DNA from 2 places in the Pseudoalteromonas sp. PAR1 genome. Region 2 is predicted to be linked to the other one. Evidence: predicted binding sites of a transcription regulator. Region 2 holds the regulator's gene; the other holds the start of a gene.
The links. The regulator NrdR, encoded in region 2, represses ribonucleotide reductase genes. The targets are predictions, from matches to a motif close to AAACACNANATNTNGTGTTT.
Positions count from the first base shown of each region.

Region 1: nrdA (class 1a ribonucleoside-diphosphate reductase subunit alpha) is a predicted target of NrdR. The motif match lies at 5,826-5,845, and genes of this name have one in related genera.

Region 1 is NZ_CAMZMY010000020.1:51,001-67,748, reverse strand. Features, by position in the region: gene aroA (3-phosphoshikimate 1-carboxyvinyltransferase) at 1-140, opposite strand, end outside; gene serC (3-phosphoserine/phosphohydroxythreonine transaminase) at 141-1,229, opposite strand; gene gyrA (DNA topoisomerase (ATP-hydrolyzing) subunit A) at 1,299-3,995, opposite strand; gene ubiG (bifunctional 2-polyprenyl-6-hydroxyphenol methylase/3-demethylubiquinol 3-O-methyltransferase UbiG) at 4,172-4,882, shown strand; gene QL229_RS15750 (HAD-IA family hydrolase) at 4,882-5,556, shown strand; gene nrdA (class 1a ribonucleoside-diphosphate reductase subunit alpha) at 5,949-8,234, shown strand; gene nrdB (class Ia ribonucleoside-diphosphate reductase subunit beta) at 8,305-9,435, shown strand; gene yfaE (class I ribonucleotide reductase maintenance protein YfaE) at 9,435-9,707, shown strand; gene QL229_RS15730 (YaeQ family protein) at 9,704-10,231, opposite strand; gene QL229_RS15725 (TonB-dependent receptor) at 10,386-12,779, shown strand; gene glnS (glutamine--tRNA ligase) at 12,870-14,537, opposite strand; gene QL229_RS15715 (DUF3083 family protein) at 14,766-15,836, shown strand; gene argA (amino-acid N-acetyltransferase) at 15,911-16,748, opposite strand, start outside.
Region 2 is NZ_CAMZMY010000005.1:220,303-237,050, reverse strand. Features, by position in the region: gene dxs (1-deoxy-D-xylulose-5-phosphate synthase) at 1-593, shown strand, start outside; gene QL229_RS06230 (ligand-binding sensor domain-containing diguanylate cyclase) at 653-3,739, opposite strand; gene QL229_RS06225 (phosphatidylglycerophosphatase A) at 3,773-4,258, opposite strand; gene thiL (thiamine-phosphate kinase) at 4,255-5,229, opposite strand; gene nusB (transcription antitermination factor NusB) at 5,274-5,684, opposite strand; gene ribE (6,7-dimethyl-8-ribityllumazine synthase) at 5,700-6,164, opposite strand; gene ribBA (bifunctional 3,4-dihydroxy-2-butanone-4-phosphate synthase/GTP cyclohydrolase II) at 6,362-7,477, opposite strand; gene QL229_RS06200 (riboflavin synthase) at 7,520-8,173, opposite strand; gene ribD (bifunctional diaminohydroxyphosphoribosylaminopyrimidine deaminase/5-amino-6-(5-phosphoribosylamino)uracil reductase RibD) at 8,178-9,317, opposite strand; gene nrdR (transcriptional regulator NrdR) at 9,320-9,769, opposite strand; gene glyA (serine hydroxymethyltransferase) at 9,877-11,133, opposite strand; gene QL229_RS06180 (hypothetical protein) at 11,425-11,793, shown strand; gene thrC (threonine synthase) at 11,826-13,109, opposite strand; gene thrB (homoserine kinase) at 13,128-14,054, opposite strand; gene thrA (bifunctional aspartate kinase/homoserine dehydrogenase I) at 14,064-16,481, opposite strand; gene QL229_RS06160 (response regulator) at 16,708-16,748, opposite strand, start outside.

The DNA of each region.
Region 1 (16,748 bases), on a different contig from region 2:
CTATCAAGCAGGTTTTCGACCACTGTCGTACCTTTAGCAAGCGCAGCTAAAAGTAAAATACGATTTGATAAGCTTTTTGAGCCGGGTAAGGTTACGCTACCATTAACTTTTGCAATAGGTTCAAGACGTAGTTGTTCCATTTAACTATTCTCCTTTGCAAACTTAGCCATAAAATCAACCAAGGCTTGCACGCCTTCAAGTGGCATTGCATTGTAAATACTTGCGCGCATACCACCGACAATACGGTGACCTTCAAGGGCTAATAAGCCTGCTTCTTTTGATTCACTAATGAATTTATCATTCAGCGACTCATCATTTAACCAAAACGGAACATTCATACGCGAACGGCAATGCTTAGCAACTTTATTGCTATAAAAATCTGAGCTATCAATATAATTGTAAAGTAGCTCGGCTTTTGCGATGTTTTGCTCTTCCATCGCTTTAACGCCACCATTTGCTTCTAGCCATTCAAACACTTCAGCGGCTAAGTACCATGCAAATGTCGGTGGTGTGTTGTACATGCTGCCTTGTTTCGCTTCTAATGCGTAATCAAGAATACCCGGCTTTGCAAGACCTTCACGTTCAAGTAAGGTTTTACGGATAATTACAATAGATAAACCAGATGGGCCGATATTCTTTTGCGCACCAGCGTAAATAAGATCAAACTGATTTACATCAAATTCGCGCGATAAAATAGTCGACGACATATCAGCAACAATCGGTGCTGATGGGTGTGATGGTACGTCAAAAATTTCGATGCCATCTACGGTTTCATTCGGGCAATAGTGAATGTATGACGCATCAGCAGGTAATTCCCAGCTGCTTGCAGGCTTAATTGAAAACTGACCATTTTGCTGTTCATCATCACGTACGTTGATACTTTGAACTGTGGTGAATTTTGCCGCTTCTTCTGTTGCACCTTTCGACCACACGCCATTTTCACAGTAAATAGCTGGCTTACCATCAAGGTGAAGATTCAGTGGCACAGCACTAAATTGACCACGACCACCGCCATGCATAAATAATACTTCAAACTCATCGCTAATATTCATTAAGCGACGCAGGCTTGCTTCACATTTAGCAGTAAGCGCTAAAAAGTCGCTGCTGCGATGGCTAATTTCCATCACAGATACACCTAAACCTTGCCAATCAATAAATTCTTTTTGTGCTTTTTGCATAACTGCCGGCGGTAGCATTGCCGGTCCTGCACAAAAATTATATTTAGTCATTACTTTGCCTCATTCCAGTAATTATAGTGCGGATAAAAAAAGCGGCCGAAGCCGCTTTTTAAATCAATGTTATTCTGAAGGTGGGTTATCACCCGCTTCTTCAGGATTAGTATCGACTAATTCAACGGCCTCGCCTTCGATGGCTGCAAGCTCATCAACTTCGATTTCTTCGATACGTTGTAAACCAACTACTTGCTCTTCGTCAATAGTTCGTATCAAAATAACGCCTTGAGTATTACGACCAACCGTAGAAACCTCATTTACACGAGTACGTACAAGTGTACCGCGATTAGAGATAATCATGATTTCGTCGTTTTCATCAACCTGTACTGCACCAACCACAGCGCCGTTACGTTCGCTAACTTTGATTGATACAACACCTTGTGTTGCACGGCTCTTCGATGGGTAATCTTCAAGTGCTGTACGCTTACCGTAACCATTTTCTGTCACAGTTAGGATTGCACCATCTGATTTAGGAACGATTAACGATACAACGCGTTGATCGTCTGCCATCTTAATACCGCGAACACCTGTTGCTGTACGGCCCATTGGACGTACGCCTTTAAAGCGGATTTCCGGGTTACCGTTTTCATCAAGTACTGGGTTGCCGTTTTCGTCTAATACTTCAGACTCTTCAGCTTCTTTAAAGCGTACAACTTTACCAGCATCAGTAAATAGCATGATTTCATTCGTGCCATCTGTGATATCAACCCCAATTAGGCTATCGCCTTCGTTTAGGTTAACAGCAATGATACCGCTCGCACGTTGGCGGCTATAAGCTGTTAATGGTGTTTTCTTAACTGTACCAAACGCAGTAGCCATGAAGATATATTTATCTTCTTCGTACTCACGTACCGGTAAGATAGCAGTAATACGCTCATCTGCTTCAAGTGGTAATAGGTTAACAATTGGCTTACCACGCGCTGCACGGCTTGCTAATGGTAACTGATATACTTTCAACCAGTATAAGCGCCCTGCAGTTGAGAAGCACAGAATTGTATCGTGTGTATTAGCAACCAATAGACGCTCGATGAAGTCTTCATCTTTCATCTTCGTAGCTGACTTACCTTTACCACCACGACGCTGTGCTTCGTAGTCAGATAATGGTTGATACTTAACGTAACCTTCGTGAGAAAGCGTTACTACAACGTCTTCTTCATTGATTAGGTCTTCAAGGCTAATATCGTGAGCAGCAGCGCTGATTTCAGTACGACGCTCATCACCATATTGTTCTTTAATTTCTACTAGCTCATCACGGATAACTTCCATTAGACGATCAGGGCTTGAAAGAATGTGTAAAAGCTCGGCAATTAGATCAAGTAACGTTTGGTACTCGTCTAAGATCTTCTCATGCTCAAGACCCGTTAGTTTGTGTAAACGTAGGTCAAGAATTGCTTGTGCTTGTTGCTCAGATAAATAGTATTGACCATCACGAATACCTAAGTCTGCAGCTAACCAATCAGGGCGAGCAACGTTATCTTCACCTGCTTTTTCAAGCATAGCTTTAACAGTGCCTAGCTCCCAAGGGCGAGCTGTTAGTGCCACTTTAGCTTCAGCTGGTGTTGGTGACTTACGAATTAGTTCGATAATTGGGTCGATGTTCGCAAGAGCAATTGCTAAGCCTTCAAGCGTATGAGCACGGTCACGGGCTTTACGTAAATCGAATACAGTACGACGTGTAACAACTTCACGACGGTGAATGATAAACGCTTCAAGCATTTCTTTAAGGTTAAAGCACTTAGGTTGGTTGTTATCAAGTGCAACCATGTTCATACCAAACACAGTTTGTAACTGAGTTTGTGCATATAGGTTGTTTAAGATTACTTCACCAACATCACCACGTTTGATTTCGATAACGATACGCATACCATCTTTATCTGATTCGTCACGTAGTGCACTAATACCTTCAATTTTCTTATCTTTAACTAACTCAGCGATTTTTTCGATAAGACGCGCTTTGTTAACTTGATAAGGGATTTCGTGAACGATGATTGTTTCACGACCGGTTTTTTCGTCAACTTCGATTTCAGCACGAGCGCGGATATATACTTTACCACGACCTGTTAGGTACGCTTGCTCAATACCTTTTTTACCGTTGATAATCGCCGCAGTCGGGAAATCTGGACCCGGGATATATTCAATTAGATCAGCAATTGACATATCTGGGTTTTGAATAAGCGCTAAACAGCCGTTAATAACTTCTGTTAAGTTATGCGGAGGAATGTTCGTTGCCATACCAACCGCAATACCTGATGAACCATTTACTAGTAAGTTAGGTACTTTAGTAGGTAATACGTCAGGAATTTGCTCAGTACCATCATAGTTAGGTACGTAATCAACGGTTTCTTTTTCTAAGTCAGCTAATAATTCATGTGACATTTTCGCCATACGGACTTCCGTATAACGCATTGCTGCCGCAGAGTCACCGTCAACAGAACCAAAGTTACCTTGGCCGTCAACAAGCATATAGCGTAATGAGAAAGGCTGCGCCATACGAACGATGGTGTCATATACCGCGCTGTCGCCATGTGGGTGGTACTTACCGATTACATCACCAACAACACGTGCTGATTTCTTGTAAGGTTTATTCCAATCATTATTGAGTTCGTTCATTGCAAATAAAACACGACGGTGAACTGGCTTTAAGCCGTCACGTACGTCTGGCAATGCACGTCCAACGATTACACTCATTGCGTAATCAAGGTACGAATTTTTTAATTCATCTTCAATATTGACTGGCAGAATTTCATTGGCGAGATCAGTCATTTGATTTCACATTCCTTCAGTATTGACTCATAAAGAGGCACAATGCCGTCTTAAGAGCTTTAGTTATTATTTCCAGACCATGCTATCACAATTTATTTAGATTTACAGGCGCTAAATCTTTGCGATTTAGTAATTTCCCCCTATATAATGGCCTCAGATTGACGAGGAAGTTTTTTATGACCGAACATCAAAATGTAGATAATGCAGAAATTGCAAAGTTTGAAGCCATCGCAGAACGTTGGTGGGACCGCGACGGAGAGTTCAAACCTCTTCATGAAATAAATCCTCTTCGCTTGGATTTTGTCGCCGATAAAGTAGGCGGCTTATTTAATAAGGAAACCTTAGATGTTGGCTGTGGTGGCGGCATCTTAAGTGAAAGCATGGCGCGCATGGGCGCTAAAGTAACCGGCATCGATATGGGCCAAGAGCCACTCACCGTTGCTAAGTTACACAGTTTAGAAACAGGTGTGCCTGTTGACTATATAAAAGTACCAGCAGAACAGTTTGCGGCTGAGCACCCTGCTCGCTTTGACGTTATTACTTGTATGGAAATGCTTGAACATGTTCCAGACCCTGCGTCTATTATTCGTGCTGTAGCAGAACTTGCTAAACCGGGCGCAGATGTCTTCTTTTCAACACTAAACAAAACACCAAAGGCCTACTTGTTTGCCATTGTGGGTGCAGAAAAGCTTTTAAAAATGGTGCCTGAAGGTACCCATGACCATAAAAAGTTTATCAAACCTGCACAACTTATTGCCTGGGCTGAAGAAGCGGGATTAAAAGTAAGAGCCAGCACAGGCCTGAACTATAACCCGTTCTCTAAGCAGTACAGTTTAAATGATGATGTAAGTGTTAATTACATCCTGCACTTTGAGAAATTAGCCTAATGAGTGGTGTAAACGCACCCTCTATCGATTTTGATGCTTTTATTTTTGATCTCGATGGTACGCTCCTTGATACCGCCGATGATCTGGGTCATGCATTAAATCGTGTATTAGCCGATGCAGATATCGCCCCAGTCGCTGAGCATATTTATCGTCCCGCAGCTTCAAACGGAGCCAATGCACTATTAGAGGTTGGTTTTGGTGATAAGTGGCCTGATGTAGAACAACTGGCTTTACGACAACAGTTACTCGATTATTACGCTGATGATATTGCCGTACACAGTAAATGCTTCAACGGCATCGAGCAGCTTTTAATTGCACTTGAGCAAAACAATATTAAGTGGGGCATTATGACCAATAAGCCCGGCTTTTTAACTGAGCCCTTAGTGCAAGCGATCCCATCTTTAAGCAATGCTCTAGCCGTTGTCAGTGGCGATACATTAGCTGTTTCAAAACCATCACCGGATCCACTGTTACATACAGCTGAGATCTTAGCGGTTGATCCAACTCGTTGTTTGTATATCGGTGATGCTGAGCGAGATATTCAAGCTGCAAAAGCAGCTAATATGTACAGTGCAACGGCGCTTTGGGGTTACATACCGAGTGTTGACGCTGCGCTTGGCTGGCAGGCAGATTTTAATTGGCATTCGCCAATTGATGGCTTTAACCATATATAGTGTTATTTATTATCTAAAACACCATATATTGTGATCTGATTCACTTTTGAACATTCTTTGATGATAAAAAAATCAGTCGAAATTTATTTTTTAAAACGGTAAATTTTCTGGATCTTGAGTTGATTTCTACAAATTTCGTCGTCTGTGAATGTTCAAAGGTTAATGGTCACTAACACAATGCGCTTATCCAATAGTTATCCACAAAATGGGGCAATTCTATCCCTTGCAAAACAGCGCAGACCACACTATCTTGTGATCTGCAATTTAAACAACACCAGATATTGTGGCTAAATGTTATTCAATTAGCTGCATATAGTGTTTAATAATAATAATTACATAAAGAATACCTTTGTCTTTACAACTAAAATTTCCCAAGGAATACAGGCAAAACTATGAACCAACAGCTATCTGTAAGCAAACGTGACGGCCGTAAAGAGTCACTCGATCTAGATAAGATCCATCGCGTAATCGCTTGGGCCGCAGAAGGTCTGAATAATGTGTCTGTCTCACAAGTTGAATTAAAATCACATATTCAATTTTATGATGGCATTCGCACCGACGACATTCATGAAACAATCATCAAAGCGGCAGCGGATCAAATCTCAAAAGATACGCCTGATTATCAATACCTAGCTGCTCGCTTAGCTGTATTCCACTTGCGTAAAAAAGCGTATGGCCAATTTGAGCCACCACGTTTATATGATCACATTACAAAATTAGTTGAAGACAAACGTTACGATCAGCATTTACTTGTCGACTACACAGAGCAAGAAATCGATGAGTTAGACTCATATATTGATCATAATCGTGATTTAAACTTCAGCTACGCTGCTGTAAAGCAACTTGAAGGTAAATATCTAGTTCAAAACCGTGTTACTGGCGAAATTTACGAAAGTGCACAGTTTTTATATATTTTAGTTGCGGCAAGCTTATTCTCTGATTATCCAAAAGAGACACGTCTTGATTATATCAAGCGTTTTTATGATGCAGTGTCTACATTTAAGATTTCATTACCTACACCAATTATGGCCGGTGTTCGTACACCAACACGTCAATTCAGCTCATGTGTATTGATTGAATGTGGTGATAGCCTTGATTCTATTAATGCGACATCGTCTGCGATTGTTAAATATGTTTCGCAACGTGCTGGCATTGGTATTAACGCGGGCCGTATTCGTGCCCTTGGTAGCCCTATTCGCAATGGTGAAGCTTACCACACAGGTTGTATTCCGTTTTATAAACACTTCCAAACTGCGGTTAAAAGCTGTTCACAAGGTGGTGTTCGTGGCGGTGCAGCAACGTTGTTCTACCCACTTTGGCACTTAGAAGTTGAAAATCTTCTTGTCCTTAAGAACAACCGTGGTGTTGAAGACAACCGTGTACGTCATCTTGACTACGGTGTCCAGTTCAACAAATTAATGTATAGCCGCTTAATCAAAGACGATTACATCACATTGTTCAGCCCGTCAGATGTACCGGGTCTATATGATGCATTCTTTGAAGACCAAGAGAAGTTTGATGAGCTATATGTTAAGTACGAACAAGACGAGTCAATTCGTAAAAAACGTATTAAAGCAATTGAGTTATTCTCAATGTTTGCTCAAGAGCGTGCGAGCACAGGTCGTATTTACTTACAAAACGTTGACCACTGTAATACACACAGCCCGTTTATCTCGACTGTGGCGCCAATTCGTCAATCTAACCTATGTTTAGAAATCGCATTACCAACTAAGCCACTTAGCAATGTAATGGATGAAGAAGGTGAAATTGCACTTTGTACGCTATCTGCATTTAACTTAGGTGCGATTGAGTCGCTTGATGAGTTAGAAGAGCTTGCTGAACTTGCAGTACGTGCCCTTGATAACTTACTTGATTTCCAAGACTACCCTGTTCCTGCGGCTAAAAACGCAACGATGGGTCGTCGTACGCTGGGTATAGGTGTAATTAACTTCGCATACTACCTTGCTAAAAACGGTAAACGTTATTCTGATGGTAGTGCTAATGCCCTAACTCACAAAACGTTTGAAGCAATTCAATATTACCTAATGAAAGCATCAAACGAGTTAGCGAAAGAACGCGGTGCGTGTCCTAAATTTAACGAGACAACGTATTCTCAAGGCATCATGCCGACAGATACTTACAAGCGTGACCTAGATCAGTTCTGTAATGAGCCACTTCATTTAGATTGGGATTCTTTACGTGCGAGCATTAAAGAGCACGGTATGCGTAACTCTACGCTATCTGCATTAATGCCATCAGAGACATCATCACAAATCTCTAACGCAACAAATGGTATTGAGCCACCACGTGGTCATATCAGCGTTAAAGCAAGTAAAGATGGTATCTTAAAGCAAGTAGTTCCAGATTATGAAAACCTGAAAGACAACTATGAGCTACTGTGGGATATTCCATCAAACGATGGTTACCTACAGCTTGTTGGTATTATGCAAAAATTCGTTGACCAAACGATTTCTGCAAACACTAATTATGATCCATCTAAGTACGAAGGCGGTAAAGTACCTATGAAGGTGCTATTAAAAGACCTACTGACTGCTTATAAACTTGGTGTGAAGACCTTGTACTACCACAACACACGTGATGGTGCATCGGATGCTCAAGATGAGCTAACACCAGAGGTAGAAGATGACGGTTGTGCAGGCGGCGCTTGTAAAATCTAATTAAATTAATAACATAACAAAAGCGGGCTCATTTGCCCGCTTTGTCCTGACTGTTTTTTGAGAAATCACTATGTCATATACAACTTTTAGCCGAAACCATAATAACCAATTACAAGAACCGATGTTTTTCGGCCAAACTGTAAACGTGTCACGTTACGACCAACAAAAGTACCCTATCTTCGAAAAGCTAATTGAAAAACAATTATCGTTCTTTTGGCGTCCTGAAGAAGTTGACGTAAGTAAAGACCGTCTTGACTTCCAAGCGTTACCGGACCACGAAAAACACATCTTTTTAAGCAACTTGAAATATCAAACCTTGCTAGATAGTGTGCAAGGTCGTTCACCTAATGTTGCGTTACTACCCATTGTGTCTATTCCTGAGCTTGAAACTTGGATTGAAACATGGGCGTTTAGTGAAACAATTCACAGCCGTTCATACACGCATATTATTCGTAACGTTACGCAGTCTCCTGAGCTTATCTTTGATGATATCGTCAGTAACGAGAAGATCAGTGAACGTGCTGATGCGGTTACCAAATACTACGATGATTTAATCAATATGATTTCTGTTTACAATCTATATGGTGAAGGTAAACATGTGATCAACGGTGAAGAAGTAAAAGTCAGCTTATTTGACCTTAAAAAGCAACTTTACCTAGCTATGATGTCGGTTAACATTCTAGAAGCTATTCGTTTCTATGTAAGCTTTGCCTGTTCATTCGCGTTCGCAGAGCGTGAACTAATGGAAGGTAATGCGAAAATCATCAAGCTTATTGCCCGTGATGAAGCGCTCCACTTATCTGGCACGCAACACATTCTAAATATCATGCAAGAAGGCAAAGACGATCCTGAAATGGCAATCGTTGCTGCACAATGCCGTGAAGAAGCGATTCAGATGTTTGTTGAAGCTGCTGAGCAAGAAAAAGATTGGGCTGAATACTTGTTTAAAGATGGTTCTATGATTGGCTTAAATAAAGATATCTTATGTCAATATGTTGAATACATCACAAATGCGCGTATGACAGCGGTTGGCTTACCTGCACAGTTCGAAAGTAAGAGTAACCCTATTCCATGGATCAACTCTTGGTTAGTATCAGACAACGTTCAAGTTGCTCCACAAGAAGCTGAAATTAGCTCTTACCTTGTAGGCCAAATTGATTCTCAGGTTGATGCATCAGATTTTGGTGACTTCGATCTGTAATGAGCACTAACACTACTGCAGAGGTTATCCTTGCAGGAACAAACAGCCAGAGTCTCAAATTTGATTCTGGCTGTTCATCTCTCCTTGAATGCCTAGAACAACACAAAATAGACGTCCCCTACCAATGCCGTGAAGGTTATTGTGGAGCATGCCGCGCTAAATTAGTCGAAGGTGATGTGAGTTATAACCAAGAACCACTTGCGTTTGTACGCTCAGGTGAAGTGTTGCTGTGTTGTAGTAAACCCAACGGTAAGGTAAAAATTGAGCTTTAATGCCACACAAGATCGTTTGTTTGGTAGAAGTTTTCTTTGTCTGAGACACTCACTGTTTGTTGATCTATCGTTACATCCCACTGTAAGTTTTTAGTCAAATGGCTTGCCAATTGCTCAATAAAGTTTCCATCAAAGGCAATTAAATGGCTGTTATTTATCAGCTCTAATTGATGCTCATATTCTTGTAACCACTCATTGTTTAGCGTAGTTACAACCCATAGTTCGTCGACACGTTCAGCAATTTTACTCAATATTGTAAAATCAGGTTCTCCAACTGCTAGCCACATTTCATAATGCTCATCAAGGGCTTTAATTGACACATCTGGCTCACTACTTTTAAGCCGTGCGTTCATGGTTGCCATTTTATTATGAGAAAATAAGCAGTAGCTTAAAAGCTTTAACACAAAATGTTCATAGCTTTCTTGCCTATCACATGCCGTGGTGAAAACCTCTTGGTGATTTCGCTGTTCGCGCAAATCTGCAATAGTAAAATTGGCTTTAAAAACACGATTCTTATCAGACATAACGAATGTCCATCTAACTGAAACATTCTAAGTATAGTTTACGGTGTAAAATTCGCGACTTAGTTAAAAGTTATAGTATAACGTTATTGCAGATAAAAAATTGCAGTGTTATATTATATCACAACACTCAACAACAAACTTAGAAGTAGTAATAATGAAGCAAATTTCAATTCTTTCTAGTGCTGTTGCCGCTGCGCTGTTCTCTCAATCAACAATGGCTGCTGTGATCACAGGTCAGGTATTAGATAAAAATCAGCAACCTATCAGTAACGCTGAAGTTCACGTTCATGGTAAGTCACAAAGCGTTGTCACTGACAAACAAGGCCAGTTTAAAATCGATGTGGATAACAAAGGCCAATTACACATCAGCAAAGATGATTTTATCGATAAACGTGTTGAAATTAATGGTGATAATCAAAATCTAGTTATTACTCTCACGCCAACATCGGTAGAAACAGTTGTTGTCTATGCTTCTGCGCTTCATAAAAATAGTCTTGAAATGATCTCACCCGTTAACGTATTGGCTGGTGATAATCTTAAAAATAAGGCTAAGCCGACCCTAGGCGAAACACTAAAAGGCCTACCTGGTGTGAATGCTAGTTATTTTGGCCCAGTTTCATCAAGCCCAATCATTCGCGGCTTAGATGGTCCGCGTGTGAAAATCACTCAAAATGGCCTTGATAGCAGTGATGCATCACGTATAGGCCCAGATCACGCAACATCAAATGACAGCCTAGCCGCTGAACAAATTGAAGTGTTACGAGGCCCTGCTACCCTACTTTACGGCTCAGGTGCGATAGGTGGTGTGGTAAATGTTGTTGATAATCGTATTCCTACCGACAATATCGACACTTTAACAGGCGCTGCGCAATACACCCATGACACAGTATCGAACACCAATACTTATGCCGCAAAACTTGAAACCGGTAATGAAGGTTTCAACTTCCATTTTGATGGCACAAAGCGCAAAGGTCATGATTATAAAACACCAACATTCGAGCTTCCTGAAGAGCATGAGGAACATGAGGGTGAAGATCATGAAGAGCACGAAACCGCTAACCGCGTAGAAAACACCTTTATCGATAGCCAAAATGTTAATTTTGGTACGAGTTATGTTGGCGATCACCTAACACTAGGTGTGTCATATGGTCGTATCGAAACAGATTACGGTATTCCCGCTCATGAACACCATCATCACGAAGAGCATGATGAACACGAAGGTGAAGAAGAACACGAAGAGTCTGTCTTCGCGCAATTAGAGCAAGATCGCTGGCAAGGTTACATGAGCTATGCGCTACATGATAACTGGATTGAAAATATCTCACTACGTGTGGGTTACACAGACTATAAACATGCCGAAATTGAAGATGGTGCAGTTGGCACTGTGTTTTCTAACAAAACCACTGAAGCACGTGCAACCGTTGAACATAAATTAGGCCTTTGGCACGGTATGGCTGGCTACCACTACACAGAATCAGACTACGATGCTGATGGTGAAGAAGCCTTTACACCAGCAAGTGTAACTAAAACCAATGCACTATTCATGCTTGAAGAGCGTCAATTTGGTGATGTAACCGTTGAATTAGGCGCACGTATTGAGGATTACCAAATTGACTCGGCTGTTAGTATGGCAGAGCATCATCATGACCACGCTCATGAAGAGGAAGAAGGTCACGATGACGAAGAAGCAGAAATCATCAATTACAGCGAAGATTTCACAAATCTAAGTTTTTCTGCAGGTGCAATCTGGCAATATCAAGAAGGCCAAAGTGTTGCGCTTAGCGTATCTCGTTCAGAGCGCGCGCCTCTTAGTGCTGAACTACTTTCAAATGGTGTACACATTGCAACTGGCACATATGAGTTAGGCCTTGGTTATCATATCGAAGACGGCGAAATACACTTTGAGCCTGAAGATATCGATCAAGAAACTGCAACCAACTTTGATTTAAGTTTCCGCCGCTTTATTGGTGACTTTGGTTACACCGTTAACTTTTTCTACAACGACATTGAAAACTACTATTACCAGCAAAGTACTGGGCTCGTATTCGATGAAGAGCACGGTCTAGAGTCAGCAGCAGAGGCTGACGAAGACGCAATGGCGGTGTATCAATTTGCAAGTAAAGATGCAAAACTTTACGGTATTGAGTTTGACGTCCACTACCAAGTGTCACCTAGCACATTGGTTAAAGTGTTTGGTGATTCAACAACTGCTAAATTAAAAGATGGCGAAGGTTACCTACCACGTATTCCAGCAAACAAACTTGGTTCTGAACTACAGTATACTGTTGGCGGTTGGCAATTTAGCCTAGCAGGCACTCATTATTTTGAGCAGTCAGATATTACCGCTTATGAAACAAAAACTGACGGTTATACCCTGTTTGACGCATCGGCAAATTACCAACTTGATTTAGGCCCTGTCGATACGCAGCTGTACATTAATGCTGATAACTTAACGGATGAACTAGGTTTCGTTCACAGTTCATTTATTAAAGAAAAAGCACCACTACCTGGTCGCAACTTTAGCTTAGGTATTCGCGGCTATTTTTAATCACTTTTAATAGTTATAAAAAAACCCTTTCACTTTAAAAGTGAAAGGGTTTTTTATTAAGCTTAGAAACTTAAACAATTAGTTAAAAGTTTAGCCCTTTTGTTCAATCTTTGCCCATGAATCACGAAGACCCACAGTTTGATTAAATACTAGTGAGTCGGCTTTGTTATCACGACAGAAATAGCCCATGCGTTCAAACTGGAAGCCCTGCTCTGCTTGTGCATTAGCAAGAGACGGTTCAAGTTTCGCGTTAGCAAGAACCACGAGTGATTCTGGATTTAGCGTTGCATTGAAGTCTTCAGCAGCAGCTGGGTTTGGTACGTTAAATAAACGGTCGTATAAACGTACTTCAGCGGTGATTGACTCACTGGCTGATACCCAATGGATTACACCTTTAACTTTACGGCCATCGCTTGGGTTTTTACCTAGCGTTTCTGGATCGTAAGAACAGAAAATAGTGGTGATTTCACCGTTCTCATCTTTTTCAACACGCTCAGCTTTAATTACATAAGCACCACGTAAACGTACTTCTTTATCAAGTACTAAACGTTTAAACTTATTATTTGCTTCTTCACGGAAGTCTTCACGCTCAATATAAATCTCACGTGTGAAAGGCACATCACGACGGCCCATCTCTTCTTTATTCGGGTGATTGGCAACTGATAAAGTCTCTACTTTATCTGCATCATAGTTTTCGATAACAATCTTCACCGGATCAAGAACAGCCATTGCACGCGGTGCATGCTCATTAAGATCTTCACGGATACACGCTTCAAGCATACCCATTTCAACCATGTTTTCTTGCTTGGTGATACCGATGCGAGAACAGAATTCACGTACTGATGCAGGTGTATAACCGCGACGACGCAGACCAGCAATCGTTGGCATACGTGGGTCGTCCCAACCTTCAACATGACCATTAACCACTAAGTCGTTTAATTTACGCTTAGACATAATGGTGTATTCAAGGTTTAATCGTGAAAACTCGATTTGCTGTGGGTGACACTCAAGGCTGATGTTATCTAATACCCAATCGTATAAACGACGGTTATCTTGGAACTCAAGCGTACATAATGAATGCGTGATACCTTCTAGTGCATCTGAAATACAGTGCGTGAAGTCGTACATTGGGTAAATACACCACTTATCACCTGTTTGGTGGTGGTGAGCAAAACGTACACGGTATAAAATCGGATCACGCAATACCATGAATGAACTTGCCATATCGATTTTAGCACGCAGTACACACTCGCCTTCTTTGAATTCGCCATTACGCATTTTTTCAAATAGCGCTAGATTTTCTTCTACTGGCGTATCACGGTACGGGCTATTTTTACCTGGCTCTTTTAAAGTACCACGGTATTCACGTGCTTGATCTGGCGATAAGAAACACACATACGCAAGGCCTTTTTCGATAAGCTCAACAGCATAGCCGTATAACGCATCGAAATAGTTAGATGAATACTTAATTTCACCATCCCACTGAAAACCTAACCACTGCACATCTTCTTTAATTGAATTTACGTAATTGATGTCTTCTTTTTCTGGATTCGTATCATCAAAACGTAAGTTACAAAGACCTTGATAATCTTGGGCAATACCAAAATTTAAACAGATAGACTTTGCATGACCAATGTGTAAAAAACCGTTTGGTTCAGGTGGAAAACGCGTGTGTGTAGTCGCATGCTTACCGCTTGCGAGATCTTCGTCGATAAGCGTTCTAATAAAGTTACTTGGGCGATTCTCAATTTCCGCCATAGGAGCATAATCCTCAAAATATTGCATGGTGACAAAACTAATGCATTATTACAAAAACAAACCCTAACATACAGTAGTTGAACCATGTTTATTGAAGATAATAAGCCGATTATTGAATACATTGTTTACAGACGCTGCAAAATCGGTAAAAAAATTGTTCTAACGCAATAAAATGATCATTGACTAGCGATATAGTGCCGTCAGTTTCACTACCAATAAGGAAAAAAGATGGCTTCGCTCAATCAACATAGAGTCTATATTCCAAGCTCTGCGCGTGCTAACCAGTATGTGCTAGTTGAGTTTAAACCTACTGATGAGTTTTTTGCTCAGTTTAGTAATGTAAGCTGTGCTTATAAGCGTCTTGCAAGGGAGTTATTTGCACTATGTGATGAATATGAACTGCACAATGTACATCTGATCGCTAACGATAAGTTACCTGTCGTTCGTTACCATGATGAGGCATATAGTTTAGAAACCGCTAAGCAGATTTTATTTTTCTATAACCCACAATACCACGAAGCACATAATGTGTTTGCCGCTGATGAAGTAAAATGCAAAAAAATTCGTTTATTATTTTTGGCTACAGGTGAAGATATTCGTGCTAATGCAGCAAGTTTTCACCATAACGTACAGCGCGTAATAAACTCATTACAAGAAAAGCTATTAAGCGGTCAACCTCCACTTAAAATTCGCGATCACCAGCATCTTACTTATGATTTATTTGCTAAAGCAAAAGGTCACAAAGAAAGCTATGGCTATAAATTGCGTAGCTTATATCCACGCTATCTATCTCGCCAATGTCATTTACCAACACAGCACAGTGAAATGACTTATGCTGGGTTTTCTATTCCAGTAACCCGCGCGATTAAAACGCAATTTCAACATATGTTGAATGAAGAGAATTACACGCAATTTTATCAATATATTTTTGATGCATTTAAACGAGCTTGCGAAAAACGAGCGCTAACCCTTGGTGCTTTTATCGCTAATGGTACCCGCCCTATTGTTCGTAATAGCAATATTGATAACGCACAAAGTAACAGTGAACTGCAAAAGCTAACCTTTGATTGCAGCTCAGAGCAAGTGCAATTACAACATTATTGGGATGCAAATCAACTTGTTGATTCTTTACATTTTGTAATTGCCGCAGCCGATAAAGACAAGCATGACATTGGTTATGGTAAGTTTATGAATCAAGTGCAAAGCGCAATTAATGAAGTAACTGACGAGCTGGCCTTTAATCCAACGCGCCAAGATTTACGTGTGCGCTTTTATCAGCACATTAACTATGAGTATTAATTAAATACAATATATAAAATTAGAGGTGACGCACATGCGTCACCTTTTTTATAGCAACCCACTCAGTTGTACTATCAACGGTTTTTACTTAGTTTAGTAAGGTCCAGTCGCAGTACTTTAGAACGGCGCTCATAGTTATACAGTGCCTTTTTCTTCGCCGGTAACTCATCAACGGTCACCAATTCAAAGCTTTGTTCTAAAAACCAATGAATACTGCGTGTGGTTAAAGCGAATAAATGCGAGTAACCAGCACGTTTAGCTTTATTAATAATAAAACGCAGTAGGTAACTCCCTCTATCTGCATCTCGGTATTGTGGATGAACAGCCAGACTTGCAAACTCCCCCACTTGTTCTTCAGCAAATGGGTATAAAGCGGCACAGGCGATAATTAAACCATCACGCTCAATGACAGTAAATTGCTCTATTTCTATCTCAAGCTGCTCTCTAGAACGCCTAACTAAATAGCCCTGCTCTTCAAGCGGTCTGATCAGATTAATAATCCCGGTAATATCAGATATTGTTGCACTACGTAACTGTTCAGAGCTTTGCGGCGCGATTTGCGTACCAATGCCATCTAATGAGAAAAGCTCTTGTAATAATGCGCCATCTTCTTTGTAACTAACAAGATGACAACGATGTACGCCGCCACGACATGCATCAATGGCCGCTTGTAAGAATACCGTTGCACTTAAACATGAATCAGGTTGATTACGGTAGTTTGCTAAGACAGATTCTGCCTCATTTGGCATAAGCTCGGCAATTGCTTCACCGTTTTCATCCAAGATACCGGCCTCTTTACAAAAACCAAGCATTTTGTCGGCACGTAGTTTTAATGCAACCTGAGTTGCAATTTCTTCAGCGGTTAAATTAAAACTTTCACCTGTCACTGAGGCGGCAATCGGACCAAGGAGT
Region 2 (16,748 bases):
TTGGTGCTGATGGTGAAACTCATCAAGGTGCTTACGATTTAAGCTTTATGCGCTGTATTCCTAATATGATTATCATGGCGCCAAGCGACACTAATGAGTGCCGCCAGATGCTGTATACAGGTTACCAATGCAATCAGCCTGTTGCCGTACGATACCCACGTGGTAGTGCTGGCAATTGTGATGTTGAATCAACAATGAGTGCGATTGAAATTGGTAAGGCGCGAAGTATCAAACAAGGCAGTAAAGTGGCAATCTTGTCATTTGGTACGCTACTAGAAAACGCCAAATCAGCTGCTGAAGAGCTTAATGCAACAGTGATTGATATGCGCTTCATTAAGCCTCTTGATACAGAGACTATTAGCGAGTTGCTGAGTAGCCACGATGTAATTGTTACCCTAGAAGACAACGCCATTGCTGGCGGTGCGGGTTCTGCTGTGAATGAGTACTTAGCTGCAATTAAAGCAAATGTGACTATCTTGAACTTAGGTATTCCAGATGAATTCATTAAGCATGGTACACAAGACGAAATGCACGCCGAAATGGGCTTAGATGCAAACGGTATCTTAACTAGCATCAAAGAGTTTATGTCCTAAGCCGTACACTATTAAAACTAAAAAGGAGCCTTAAGGCTCCTTTTTTGTCATCGTTTATATTAGCGCATCCAAACCTTAATATCAGCAAGACCTGTTTCTTGAAGAACACCCAGTTGTTTATCAACATTATTATTTTGCTCAAACTCAAAAGCATCTAATTGTTCATCAAAGGTAATATTTGCAACGCCATCACCACCGCGCTTTTTCACTTGGTGTAGCGCGATATCAGCTAAATTAACAGACGTTTCCCAGCCAATCACTTGACCACCCAATAAAGGTAATGGATAGAAAGACCAGCCAATAGACGCAGTGATGGTGGTCGATTCCCCATTTGGTAGCCTAAATGGGTTTGCTGCAATTGCTTCACACAAATCGGCAACATAATTGTCTATAGCTGTACGTTTGAAATCACGTAATAAGAGTAAAAACTCATCGCCACTCCAGCGTGCGACATAGTCTGAGCCTTGTGTCCGGCTATTCAATAATGTCGCCATTTGCTGTAAACAACTATCGCCTGCAAGTGGTCCATAGGAATCATTGATGCGGCTAAAGTTATCAAGGTTAATTATCAGTAGCACCAACGACTTACCCTGTGCTTGCAATGATTGCGAATTACGTTGGAAATGTTCAATATCTTTAGGGAGCTGATCAAACAAGAAGCGACGACTACGAAGCCCTGTTAGCTCATCTGAGTGGCTGACTAACTTAAGCTGAGAGTTTACTTGATTGAGCTTATCGTTGGCTTCACGAAGCTCTACGGTGCGCTCTGTTACTAAGCTTTCAAGTGCTAATTGTTTACGCTTCTCTTGCGCCCTAAACACCCAAAACACGAGGTAGAACAATAAAATAAAACTACTTGTGATCAAGAGTCTAAAGTAAATGGTCTCATCAAAGCGACGTGGAACAACGAATGTGTACTCGGTACGACGAGCCTTTTGCCAATCTTCACCACCACGTTTGGCTTCAAGCTGAAACAAAAATGCCCCCGGCGGTAAATTTGTATAAATAGCCTCACGGCGGGTGTTTGCATAGCGCCAATCACTGTCTAAACCACTCAGTCGATATCTAAACTCAATACTTGAAGGAGCAAAATAATCAATTGCGGTATATTTGATTGTCACATCGCGCTCATCAATTTGTAGCTCAGGTTTATCACCTAAAGTAGCGGTACTTAAGCTTCGCAGCGGCGTAATAATGCTTTCAATACGCGGCTTAAGCGCTTGCACACCAAAAAGCTCAACACTCTTAGGTATTTCAACTACCCCTTGTAAGCTTGGGTACCAAATAGAGTTACCTGTGTCTGCTACAGCATCATGGCCAAGACCAGCACAGCACTGACTGGCTTTACCATCTAATTGTCGGTCAAATGATGAGATCACTTGCTCTACTTTTAAGCTCTCGATATCAGCACCAAATTGCTCTACCGGCATGCGGTAAACGCCCTTCATGGTACTTACCCAAATACGTTTTAACTGTTTGTCATAAACAAGGCTGAAAATCGAGCCGTACGGTAGGCCGTCTGTTGCATCAAGTTGACGCCACTGTCCTTGGGTGCTGCGATAAAATAAACCATCGTTAAGAGAGCCAATTAATATCCCCACCCCTTCAATATTTAAAATACTGGTGACATAAGCGCTTTCTAAACTGGTTTGGTCGCCAATTTTTTCAATACCACGGTCAGTAAAGTAATAAGCCCCTTTACTGGTACCTATTAAGCCAAAATTTTGCTCATCAAGCACATAGGTAATAAATTTACTGCTCAAGAACGCATTGTAAGCAAAAGGTGTTAAGCCACCGTAACTTAAACGGTACATACCGCGGCCAGTACCGAGCCAAAAACCGCCTTTACTAGAACGGCTAATTGCGAATACAGGGTTATCGCGCAGTGCTCGTCCTGGCACTGTATACAAGGTTTGATTCTCATAGTAAAAAACACCGCGACCTGTAGCAATGTATAAGCGATCACCATCAAACTGCAAATCGTGAACTGCAGCCCGACCAAACTGATTACTTGGTATTTGATTTACAAAATTCTTATTGTAATCGAAGTAGCCGACACCACTGCGGTTAGCCACCCATAGTTTGCCATCAGGTGCTTGGCTAATCGCCATCACCGCTTCTGTCATATTTGAAATAGCTGAGTGGCGCTCAATACGCCCTTCGTGAGCAAGCCATAACCCCTCACTGAAACTTGCCAGCCAAATATTATTTTGATTATCACGGAAAATATCTGCAAACCAAATACTTTGATCAAGCTGACTTGGCTCAACCCATTGCCAGTCCCCAGAGTTATCTCTAAAGAGTAAACGGCCATAAGTTGAAATCCACAACGCCCCATCTGAGTCGCTCATAAACTTGTAAACGGCAGAGTTACTCGCGTTAGGGAGTGGGAATGGACGCAACTCGTCATCTAAATCAAGAAAGTAGGCACCAAGCTCAGAGGCAAGGTATAAATTACCCTCAAGCCACGCCATATCATGAATGATGGTTTGCGCTAGACGCTCAGGTAGAGAGACTTTTGCGGTAAGTTCTAAGCGCAGCTTTGCAAAATCAGATGAAGTATTAGTTAAACGCAGTAAGTGACGCTCGTTAACCAGCCAAATACCTTCTGGCGACAACGCCATTTGGCTCACTGAACCAACTATTTGCGTGATTGCCGTAGCATTTGATACTGGCACGACTAACGCAGAGTTTTGGTTTAGGGTGACTTGATTTCGAGCAACATAATAAAGGCCGTTGGCTGCAATCCAGATACTGCCTTTCGAGTCTTCAAGAATGTCGCGTACTGGGCCTTTAACATTAAAGGTTTGCGACATCATCGTTCTTGGATCGAGGGTTACTATCCCGTTTTTAGTGCCAACCCAAAGTAACCCCGTACTATCAACTAATAGCTTGTTAATACCATTACTTGGCAAGAAATCACTATTTTGTGTGTTGAAGTTGGTGAAAGTATTACCATCAAAGCGGCTCAAACCGAACTGAGTACCCAGCCACATGTAGCCTTGCTCGTCTTGAGCGATGCTCTTAAGAGATTGAGATGGCAAGCCGTTTTGGATATTCCATTGTTTGACGACGTAGTCAGTAATAGATGCAAACGCAGGCATACTGCATAACACCAACAAACAGACAACTAAAAATCGCATCATATACTTGCCACCAAGTAACACTGTATTAATCGTTTAAAAGGGTAAATAGCCAGCTTTAAACAAAGCCTGTACACAAATTAATGAAAAAATACCTGCTAAAATATCATCAGCCATGATGCCCAAGCCACCGTGTAAACGCCTATCGAGAATACGAATAGGGCCTGGTTTAGCGATATCAAAAAAGCGGAACAATAAAAAACCAACTAACAATGACTGCCAACTAAGTGCAGCGCCAATCATGGTGATATAATAACCAGCAACTTCATCCCAAACAATGGCAGGATGATCATGCACCCCTAAGTCATCTGCTGTTTTACCACAAGCCCAAATACCAAATACGCTGATCACAATTGCAAATACAATCTGTAACCATAGCGGAAAGTACATAGTTGTAAAAATAAATGGTAATGCAGCAAAAGTACCAAAGGTGCCAGGTGCTTTAGGCGCTAGGCCTAAACCAAAACCCAAACCAAATAATTGATGTGGGCGTTTTAAATTAAATAATCGGTTACTACTCAAACCGGCTCCTTTGCAAAGTGTTGAAACCCTTTACCTTGATAGTTAAATTTTTCACCATCAAGTAGTAGTTCAATTTCACTTTCGCCACTTCTTATTTGCCCAACACAGCTGGCTTCGACGCCATATTGACGAAGTTTCATATCAACCATGCTTTTATTGCTTTCAGGCACAGTAAAAAGTAATTCGTAATCGTCGCCGTAATTTAAAATATAGTCAAACTGTTCAGGGCGTGGAATTGATGCGCTGACAGCATCAGACACAGGTACTTTATCAACATGGATCACTGCACCGACTTGCGAAAGCGCCAATACATGACCTAAATCAGCTAATAAACCATCAGAGATATCGATGGCCGCTGAAGCCGCACCTCTTAATACCTGCCCAGCTGCAACTCGCGGAGTCGGGTAATCGAAACGATTGTTTAAATAACTCAAATGCTCAGGCGCGATGTCGAAACCTTGCTTACGTGCTTCGATCGCAACACCGGCGTCGCCCAGTGGTCCGGTCACATAAATCCAATCACCTACCTTTGCACCACTGCGACGCAATGCTTTGCCTTCAGGCACAATACCTTTGGCACAAATAGTAATTGTGAGCGGACCTTGTGTAGTGTCTCCACCGATGATTTGCACATTAAAGTATTCCGCAATTTCATGCATACCTTCTGTGAACTGCTCAATCCATTCCATATTCACTTCAGGCAGGGTCAATCCTACTGAAATCCAGGTAGGTTCAGCACCCATTGCAGCCAAATCACTTAAGTTAACAGCTAACGCCCTATGCCCAAGGGCGCGAGGAGAAATGTCATCAAAAAAGTGTACACCTGCAACTAATGTGTCGGTTGTCACAGCTAATTGACAGTTTTCTGGCACAGTGACCAACGCACAATCATCACCTATACCAAGGTTTACATCACGACGGATGATACCGCGACCTTTAAAGTAACGGTTAATTAATTCAAATTCCTTCATTCACAAAAAAGCCGGCCCAAGCCGGCTCTCCTTTACGGGGCTACTTACTTACGCAGCTCTTTAACTGCTTTATCAAGTACACCGTTGACAAACTTATGGCTGTCTTCAGCACCAAACATTTTAGCAAGCTCAATACCTTCATTGATTGCTACTTTGTATGGAACGTCTTCACGGAATTTCAGCTCATAGCCAGACAGACGTAAAATTGCTTTTTCGACCATGTCTAACTCATCTGCTGGGCGTGCTAAATGTGGCGCAACGATTTCATCTAATTGCTTACAGTTAACAACAACACCGCGTGCTAGGTCTTTGAAATATTCGACGTCGATTTTAGTCACATCATTTTCAATTAACATTTGCTGTTCAATATCAGCAATTGGGTTACCGCTTAACTGCCAAGAGTATACGGCTTGAAGTGCTAAGATACGTGCTTTACGTCTTGCTGCTGGTTTCACAGAGATTCCTTAAACTTAAATTTTGTCTAACACATTAACCATTTCAAGCGCACCTAAAGCAGCTTCGCCACCTTTGTTACCCATTTTGGTACCTGCGCGCTCAATTGCTTGCTCAATGCTTTCAGTGGTTAATACGCCAAATGCAACCGGGATATCGTACTCAAGTGATACTTGTGCAAGACCTTTGTTTGATTCGCCAGCGACTAAATCAAAGTGTGGTGTACCACCTCTGATCACAACGCCTAGAGCGATGATTGCATCGTGTTCTTTCTTTGCTGCAACGCGTTTCGCTGCTAAAGGTAATTCAACGGCACCTGGTACGTAAACAACAGTAATGTCGTCGTCAGATACGCCACCTGTGCGCTTAAGCTCATCAACAGCACCTGCTAATAGGCTGCTACCAATAAAGTCATTAAAGCGAGAAATGACAATGGCAAACTTTTTGCCCGGTGCGTATTTGTTACCTTCAATAATTTTCATTTAATAACCCTAAAAAATAAGTTTAAGCGGTTGCGATTGCGCAAAAATTACGGCGCATAATACCACAAAAATATAAAAGTAGCCTAGTTAACCTGAACTCTGGCTAATAAATCTAACTCTAGTGGCCACTCGTAACGCTAACCGCATTGAATTTAAATAAAATTACGAGTAAACCTCTTAATTAAATTACGCGTTAATTAAGATTGCGGCTCAACGTAGTCAACCACTTCTAAGTGGAAACCTGATAGTGCATGGTATTTTTTCGGACGGCTCATTAAGCGCATTTTTTCAATACCTAAATCAGCCAAAATCTGCGAGCCCACACCGACAGTACGCGATGTCCCTTGGAATTTACGATGATTTACATTTTCACCCGCATCTTCGGCAGCAAATGCTTTTACCATTGCTTCAAGGTCTTCAGTTGATTCTTGCTTACCCAAAATAACCAGCACGCCATTGTGTTCTGCAATGTAAGCCATCGCATCCGATAAGCCCCAACTGCGATCAGCACTACGATCAGATAATAAAATATCATTGAAGGTACTTTGTAAGTGAACACGAACAAGCGTTGGCTCTTCTTTCGATACTTCACCTTTTTGTAAAACATAGTGAAGTTGACCATCAATGGTGTCTTTGTAGGTAACTAAATCAAACTCACCGTGATCAGTTGGCAGTTTACATTTAGCAACACGCTCAATGGTGGTTTCGTTTAGGTTTCTGTATTCGATTAAATCTGCAATAGTGCCAATCTTTAAGCCATGCTCTTTTGCAAAAACTTCAAGATCTGGACGACGTGCCATGGTGCCATCGGCATTTAAGATTTCAACGATCACAGATGAAGGCTCAAGACCCGCTAAACGAGCTAAATCACAACCGGCTTCGGTATGACCTGCACGTGTTAACACGCCACCTGGTTGCGCCATAATTGGGAAAATATGCCCAGGTTGTACGATATCGCTCGGCACGGCACCTTTGGCAATAGCTGCTTGAACTGTACGTGCTCGGTCAGCTGCTGAAATACCTGTCGTTACGCCTTTCGCTGCTTCAATCGACATAGTGAAGTTAGTTGAAAAAGCAGCACCGTTATTTTTAACCATTAACGGCAAATCTAACTGCTGGCAACGCTCTTGCGTCATCGTTAAACAAATTAAACCACGGCCGTGTGTTGCCATAAAATTGATAGCATCAGCACTTATATGCTCTGCTGCGATGATTAAATCGCCTTCATTTTCTCTGTCTTCATCGTCCATTAAAATAACCATTTTACCGGCTTTAATGTCATCGATAATTTCTTGCGCGCTGTGTAGATTCATAATGTGCCCATGAGAGTATGATTAATAGTGACGTATCTTTGCTTATTTAATAAAACCAGCTTGTGCTAGCAAGCTCATTGATATGTCTGAACGGGAAGGTTGTTCGGCCCCTTTTATTAGGCGCTCTAAATAGCGAGCAATCTGGTCAACTTCTAGGTTCACCTGAGTACCCACTTGAAATTCTGCAATCGTTGTTTGCTCTGCGGTATGCGGAACAATAGTCAACTTGAAGCGGTTTTGCTCGACCTCGTTGACCGTTAAACTAATACCATCAATACATACCGAACCTTTGTAAGGAATGTACTTCATTAAATCATTGTCAGTACTTAGCCAGTACTCTGTTGCACGGGCATTAGGACTGATACTTTCTACAGTCGCAATACCATCAACATGACCAGATACTAAATGCCCACCTAAGCGAGAAAGTGGTTGCATGGCTTTTTCAAGGTTAACTGTTTGACCTTTTTTATAGTGAGCAAAGCCCGTTAAGCTGATTGTTTCGTTTGATAAGTCAGCACTAAAACCATCGCTATGTTTAGCGACAACCGTCAAACACACACCATTGGTGGCAATACTGTCACCGAGCTTAACGTCTTTCATATCCAAATTAGTGCTTTGAATACGAATAGCTAGGTCACCTTGCTTTTGTGTTAGTTCAACAATTTTACCTGTTGCTTCAATAATTCCAGTAAACATAGTGCTACTCTTTATTTTCAATGTGTGTGGCTTGCTTTGCTTTTGTCGCTGTTAAGCGAATATCGTCGCCAATCATCACTGTATCAGTAAAGGTCAGTTCAGTGATATCACTCATCATGGTAACTTCTGCAAAGTTTAGTAAGCTTTTGCCCATATCACCTATTAACTTAGGGGCAATATAAACAATGTATTCATCAATTAAATCTTGCTCAGCAAATGCACCGGCAAGGGTCGCACCTGCTTCGAGCCAAATATGGTTAAATTGCAGCTCAGCAAGACGCTTTAAAACCGCTGATAAATCAACTTTATTATTAACTGCTGGTACAACTTCGTGTTTAACAAAGTGAGGCCATTGATGCTGTTTATCAAGCGATGTAGTGAAAATAATCACCGGACTTTCAATGCTAAATAATGCAAGTTCAGGCCTTAACCTATTTTGTGAATCAATAATCACACGAGCAGGTTGACGCAAAGGCAGTGACGTTGGCATATCAAATGGCAGCTCATCAATGCGTACATTAAGTTTGGCATTATCGGTCATAACCGTATCTGCACCAGTGAGTACCACGCAACTTTGGGCACGAAATGCTTGCACATCTTGGCGCGCTTTAGGCCCTGTGATCCATTTACTTTGGCCATTATTTAGCGCAGTTTTACCGTCTAAACTGCAAGCCATTTTACAAATCACATATGGCAACCCAGTTTCCATGCGCTTTAAAAAGCCTTTGTTTAAATCGCGAGCTTGTTGTTCAAGTAAACCTGATGCTACAGCGATACCTGCATCAGCTAAAATCTGTAGACCGCGACCACTCACCGCTGGGTTTGGGTCGACCATGGCAGCTATAACTTTGCTAACACCCGCTGCTTTTAAACCTTCGGCACAAGGCGGTGTGCGTCCATAATGACTACAAGGTTCTAAAGTCACATATGCGGTGGCACCTTTTGCATTGTCGCCAGCCACTGCCAGAGCATTAACTTCAGCATGGCCCTGCCCTGCTAGTTGATGAAATCCTTCACCGACTATTTCGCCATCTTTAACCAGTACACAGCCAACATTAGGGTTTGGTGTTGTAGTAAAACGACCTTGTTTAGCAAGCTCTATGGCGCGTGCCATATAAGCCGTATCAAGTTCTGTGAATGACATAGTTAATCACCTAAACGAGCGATTTCTTCACCAAACTCGCGAATATCTTCAAAAGAACGGTAAACTGATGCAAAGCGAACATAAGCCACTTTATCTAGTTTTTTTAGTGACTCCATAATGCACTCACCAATTAAATGGCTAGAAATTTCACGTTCACCCGTGGCACGAAGCTGAGATTTAATAATGTTGACCACTTCATCGACCTGCTCGGTGCTGACAGGGCGTTTTTCTAGCGCACGATGCAAGCCATTGAGTAATTTGTCTTCATTAAATGGTTCACGACTACCGTCTTGCTTTATGACTCTTGGCATCACAAGTTCTGCGCCTTCAAAGGTGGTAAAACGTTCGTGACATTCGTTACATTCACGTCGACGCCTAACCTGGTGGCCGCCGCCAACAAGTCGAGAATCAATTACTTTAGTATCTTTTGCGGTGCAAAAAGGACAATGCATAGAGTTCAGCTTCCGTTTATTAAAAACAAAAAAGGCCGCTTATTAAGCGGCCTTTATAATAGCAAAAAACAACGCTATTGTTATCTTAATTACGGTTCAACCAATAATTAAGCGTAAACTGGTAATTTTTTACAGATAGCTTTAACTTTCTCTTTTACTTCAGCTTGTACAGACTCATCATTGATGTTGTCTAATACGTCACAGATCCAGCCAGCAAGCTCTTTTGACTCAGCTTCTTTGAAACCACGGCGAGTAATAGCCGGAGAACCAATACGAAGACCAGACGTTACGAACGGTGAACGTGGGTCGTTAGGAACTGAGTTCTTGTTTACAGTGATGTTAGCGTTACCTAGTGCAGCGTCAGCATCTTTACCAGTGATATCTTTATCGATTAGGTCAAGAAGGAATAAGTGGTTGTCTGTTTTACCAGAAACAACTTTGTAGCCACGCTCTTGAAGAACTTCAACCATAGCTTGAGCGTTCTTTACCACTTGAGCTTGGTACGCTTTAAATTCTGGTTGTAATGCTTCTTTGAAAGCAACTGCTTTAGCAGCGATGATGTGGCATAAAGGACCACCTTGACCGCCAGGGAATACTGCGCTGTTTAGCTTTTTGTAGATTTCTTCATCACCACATGCAGAAACGATTAGACCGCCACGAGGGCCCGCTAATGTTTTGTGAGTTGTCGTAGTAACAACGTGTGCGTGAGGGATTGGGCTTGGGTATACACCCGCTGCGATAAGACCAGCAACGTGAGCCATATCTACGAATAAGTATGCACCAACTTTGTCAGCAATTTCACGGAATTTAGCCCAATCAACGATACCTGAGTATGCTGAGAAACCAGCGATGATCATTTTTGGTTTGTGCTCTAATGCTAGCGCTTCAACTTGAGCGTAATCAATTTCGCCTGTTTCGTCATTTAGGCCGTATTGAATTGCATTATACGTTTTACCAGAAAAGTTAACGTGTGAACCGTGAGTTAAGTGACCACCATGAGCTAAGCTCATACCTAGTACTGTATCATGTGGCTGAAGAAGAGCTTGGAAAACAGCTGCGTTTGCTTGTGAACCCGCATGCGGTTGAACGTTAGCGTAATCAGTACCGAATAATTCATTAGCACGGTCAATTGCTAGCTGCTCAACAACATCAACATGTTCACAACCGCCATAGTAACGTTTGCCTGGGTAACCTTCAGCATATTTGTTGGTAAGCTGAGAACCCTGCGCTTCAAGTACGCGTGGGCTACAGTAGTTTTCAGACGCGATCAGTTCGATGTGCTCTTCTTGACGAGCCGTCTCTTTAGTGATGGCTGCAAATAACTCTGGATCGAAATCCGAAATATTCATGCTACGTTCTAACATGGGGTCTCCTAAGGCAACGTGTATGGTATTTTTTGAAGGCTATATTGTACGCTTAAAACGCACTTTTGCCTATCTTGTAAAGATGAACATATTTAAACAGGGATTGAATTTATTTCACAGTGTTTTAATAATGATATTTTTTTATTGATACATAATAAAAATTTATAAATTTAAAACATTACATATATTTTTAAAATATGATTTAGCGTAAAAAGTTCATCATGCGTTTGCATATGGGCACAATGAAACTAAGCTTGTAATACAAACCCAGATCAAGGATGTTTTGAGTCAATGTTAGCCAAGCCCATTTATGAACTTGTTCCCTACTGCTATTTGTTTTTAGGTATTGCCTGTATCGTCATACCTCATGAGCTGCTCTACACACTCATTGGTATTGTGTCATTTTTGCTGGGTGCAAACATATGGCGAATGCGCTCAGAAGCGCGAAGACGAGATCAAAAAAGTCAGCGAATTAAACAAAGAAGAGCGCGCTATTACTATGAATTTAAACCCTTTATTTTATTCATTAGTGCTCTGACTTTAACACAGTGGACGCAAAACGAGATCATCTTATTAAGCTGCGCTTTGCTATGTTTTAGTGCGTTAGTGATAATTGCAATGAGATTATTGAACCGCCACAGCCATTCATTATCACATTAAAAAAGAGCGGCAATGCCGCTCTTTTAATTACTTTAAGCTAGTTTATTTAAAAGCTCTGTTCTCAATAGTTGATAATCATGCTTGATGTCTTCTGCTAAACAAGGCTTAGCAAGAGCATCTGCTAGAGGCTTAGGCATTGCTAACTCAATACCTAAAATATCTTCAACACTTTCTTTAAATTTAGCAGGATGTGCCGTTGCTAAAAATATACCGGCACTGCCATCTGCTAAATTTTCTTTTAAGCCTTGATAAGCAATCGCTGTATGAGGTTCTGCGATATAACCCGTTTGATGAATTTTTTTCATCACTTCTTTGGTTTCTTCTTCGCCAACACAACTTGAGTAAAAGTCATCATAGCTAAACCAATTATTATCCAACATAAATTGAACACGTGGCCAGTTATTCGGTTTACTCACATCCATTGCGTTTGATAATGACTCAAGCGTGTCATTCGGTGCCCACTCTTTGCTTTGTAAGAAACGTGGCACAGTATCGTTTTGGTTGGTTGTTGCACTCAATTTTGCGACAGGCATACCAAGTACAGCACCGATCATCGCAGCGCACACATTACCAAAGTTACCACTTGGTACTGAGATATGTGCCTTGCTACGCTTTTCTTTTGGCAACTGGGCTATTGCTTCAAAGTAATAACACACTTGAGCGACCAAGCGACTGATATTGATCGAGTTAGCTGAGTTAAGGCCAAGTTTTTGTTTTACTTCATCGTCTAAAAACGCATTTTTGACCATGCTTTGACAGTCATCAAAACTACCATCAACTGCATAGCAGTGAATGTTATTGCCAAGTGTGGTGAACAGTTTTTGCTGCGCTAATGAAATTTTACCTTTCGGATACAGAATAACTACATCAATATTTGGCTTGTTATAAAACGCATGAGCAACGGCGGCTCCTGTATCACCCGATGTTGCCGTTAAAATCGTTACTTTTTCGTCTTGGTTAAATTGTGCCAAACACTCAGCCATAAAACGACCACCAAAGTCCTTAAAGGCAAGCGTTGGACCATGAAAAAGCTCTAAGCAATACATGTCTTTTTCAACTTCAACCAATTTCACATCAAAGTTAAACGCATTTTGCACCATCTGTGCAACAGTATCGGCAGGCAGCTCATCACCAATCAGGTGCGATAAAATCTTACTGCTACGGCTAACAAAGTCCAAATCAAGTAGCGCATCAATGTCTTGAATTGGCGTTAAGCTATCAGGAAAAAAGACCCCCTGATTACGCCCTAAACCCGTTTTTACCGCTTCAACAAACGACACCTGTTGTGATTCATCTTTTAAATTATGTAATTGCATGTTGTTTCCTTAAATTCTTTAAAGCTCTCGTGTGCCAAGCTGATCGATTTGACAGATGTGGCTGAAACCCTGCTCATTAATGTAATTATCGTTCAGCCAAGCTGCGCATTTTTCTGCAGCATCTAAACTTTTACACACGGTAAATAATGTTGGGCCTGCACCCGAAATACTGACGATTTCGGCACCAAGCTCTGGTAATGCTTGTTTCGCTTCGGCAAAACCTTGGATAAGGGGTGCTCGATGCGGCTCGGCTATTTCATCAGTCATGATTGATAGCGCAGCATCAAAGCGTCCCGTTAGCAGTAAACTGCTAAAAGCCGAAAGACGTTGTGCAAATTCAACACTGTCATGCATTGACAATTGTTTTGGCAGTACTGAGCGTGCTTTTGCGGTATTTAGCGAAAAGCCAGGAAAAGCCGCCACGTAATACCATTGATTATCAACAGGTAACGAAATTGATTTATTGGGAATGAGTTCGCCAGTTAATTGCAAACCACCTAAATAGCATGGTGTGATGTTATCGTAATGACGGCCGCCACTAACCATAGCTTCAAAATCAGCCATCAATTCGATGAGTTGCTCTTGTGATAAATTGGTTTGTGCAAATTTATCAAGGGCTGCAAAGGCTGCCACCACAGAGCAAGCACTTGAACCTAGCCCAGAGCCAATAGGTAGATTCTTTTTAAGTTCAAGTTTTACCGCTGGCATAGCAGGCGCAACGTGTTCTTTAAAGTGAATTAAACATTGATATGCTAGGTTTTCTTCTGCATTGGCAGGCAGTTTATGGGCATAGTCGCCAGAGCATACAAAAGTGTCTTGCTCAGCTGGACTTACTTCAACTACATCACCCAATAAAGTGCCATCGATGGGCGCTAAAGCAGCGCCTAATGCGTCAAACCCAACTGCAAAATTGCCGATAGAAGCAGGTGCATATACACGGATCATAACCTGCTCCTATCGTGTTAATGTTTTGAGGATGTCAGCAAATACACCTGCTGCTGTTACTTCAGCACCAGCACCATAGCCACGAATCACGAACGGACGTGGTTGATAGTATTGACTTAAAATTGCTAATGCATTTTCACCATCGCGAATATCATAAAGTGCGTGACTGCTATCGACAGCCTCAATACCGACTTTACAATGACCATTTTCAATTGTGCCTACATAACGTAGAACTTTACCTTCACTGGCTGCACTTTGAATGCGGTCGTTAAATTCAGCATCTAGACTAGGTAGCTTCGCCATAAACTCGTCAACAGAGTCGCCTTCTGCAAACCCTTTTGGCAATACAGACTCTACTTCGATATCGCTAAGTTCTAACTCAAGACCCGACTCACGAGCAATGATCAGAAGCTTTCGGGCTACATCTGTGCCCGATAAGTCATCACGCGGATCTGGCTCAGTAAAACCACTTTCTTTCGCTTTTAATGTTGCTTCGCTAAGTGATAAACCATCCTGAAGCGCACCAAACATATACGATAATGAGCCCGATAAAATACCGCTGAACTTAATTAGTTCGTCACCTGCACCAAATAATGATTTGAGATTATCAAGTACCGGTAAGCCTGCACCTACGTTTGTTTCGTATAAAAACTTACGGTTATTCTTTTGTGTCGCTGCAACTAAATCTTGGTAGTACGCATACGAGCTAGTATTGGCTTTTTTGTTTGCCGCAACCACATGGAAACCTGCATTTAAGAAATCAACATATTGCGCAGCAAGTTTATCGGCTGAGCTACAATCAACAATTACAGGATTAATAAGGTGGTTTTGTTTTACAAATTGCTCAACTAAATTAAGGTCGAAGCCTTGTTCAGAGGCTGCGAGTTTATCCTGCCAACCATCAAAAGCGATACCTTCACTGTCTAGGTATAACTGTTTTGAATTCGCAACACCGTATAAATTAAGCTTGATATTACGCTTTTCGAGCCACGCTTGTTGACGCTCTAATTGCTGGATAAGCTCTTGCCCAACTAAACCACAACCGAGTAAAAACACGTCGATTGATGGGATGTGAGTAAAGAAGTTCTCGTGACACACTTTTACTGCGTCGTTGCATAGCTCACCGTCAATCACTGCTGAAATAGCACTTTCAGTTGAATCTTGTGCAATAGCTACAATATTCACTTGTGCTTGAGCTAATGAAGCAAAGAACTTGGCCGCTAAACCTTTGTGAGCACGCATGTTATCACCCACTAAAGTGACAATTGCAAGGTTACGTTGTACTTGTACAGGCTCGATTAAACCAGCTTGAGATTCTAATTCAAAGGCTGTTTGCAGTGCTTCTAAAGCAAGTGATAGGTCACTCTCATGCACACAAAAGCTGATACTAAATTCACACGAAGATTGAGTAATTAATACGATTGAGACATTGTCATGAGCCAAGGCATTAAATACTTTTGATGCCATCCCCACTTTACCCTTCATACCAGGCCCTGACACCGTCAACATAGCGAGGTTTTGTAAACTTGATAACGCTTTCACTGGCTCGTCCGACACACTGTCGTTACTGATCACAGAACCTTCGGCACGTGGGTTATGAGTATTTTTAATCTCGCACGGTACACCCGCTTTGGCACAAGGTAAAATCGTTTTCGGGTGCAACACTTTCGCACCAAAATAAGAAAGCTCCATCGCTTCTTTATACGATAGCGAATCAACTTTAGAGGCTTTTTTAATATAACGCGGATCTGCGTTGTAAACACCATCAACGTCAGTCCAGATTTGGCATACATCAGCGTCTAAACACGCCGCAGCTATTGCAGCAGAATAATCAGAGCCATTACGACCAAGAGTAGTCAATTCACCTTGCTCATTCGCAGCAGTAAAGCCCGGCATAATATAAATAGTGCTTGGGGCAGCTTTTAACGCTTCTTGAAAACGTAATTTGCTTACATTAAGGTCAGCCTCTGCATCAATGTAGCCACCCACTGAAGCAATACATTCTGTTGCTTCTAAATAACGTGCATTACTTTGTTTGAGCATACATTCCATTAGAGCAACACTAATACGCTCACCAAAGCTAATTACATAAGCGCGTACTTGATCTGGACAACATTTTAATAGCGCCACTCCATCAAGCTTATTTTTTAACTCACTTAAGTCTGGCCAGTTTGCTACTTGATCATAGTCTGCTTCTACCGCCGATTTTAGCTGCTCACAGCGATTGATTAAATTCTGCCACTGCTCACTAAAGTCTTGACCTTGTTCGGCTGTACTTGCCAATGCAACCAAAGAGTCTGTCATGCCACCCGGTGCAGATAGCACTAATAACATTTCATCTTTCAGTTCTTCTTTGACTAACTGAGCTACCTGTTGCAAACATGCGTAGTCGGCCAAGGACGACCCACCAAATTTTAATACTCGCATTATTTATGTTTCCTCATTCCATAAACGAAAAAGGCCTGTGTTCTAGTGAACACAGGCCTATAATTTTGTTGCACCGACCTATGCCACTATCCCGTAAGGATGATGGTTGTAATAATAATGGTCGTTGCGTGATTAAATGTTTTCATAGTCTGTAGACTGCCTTAAAAACAGCCAAGATGTCAACCCTTAAAAAAAGATAAATTATGCATTTAAATAATTTTAAAAGTTAACGAATACCAAATTTATGCAAAGTAGCTTTTAAGCGCA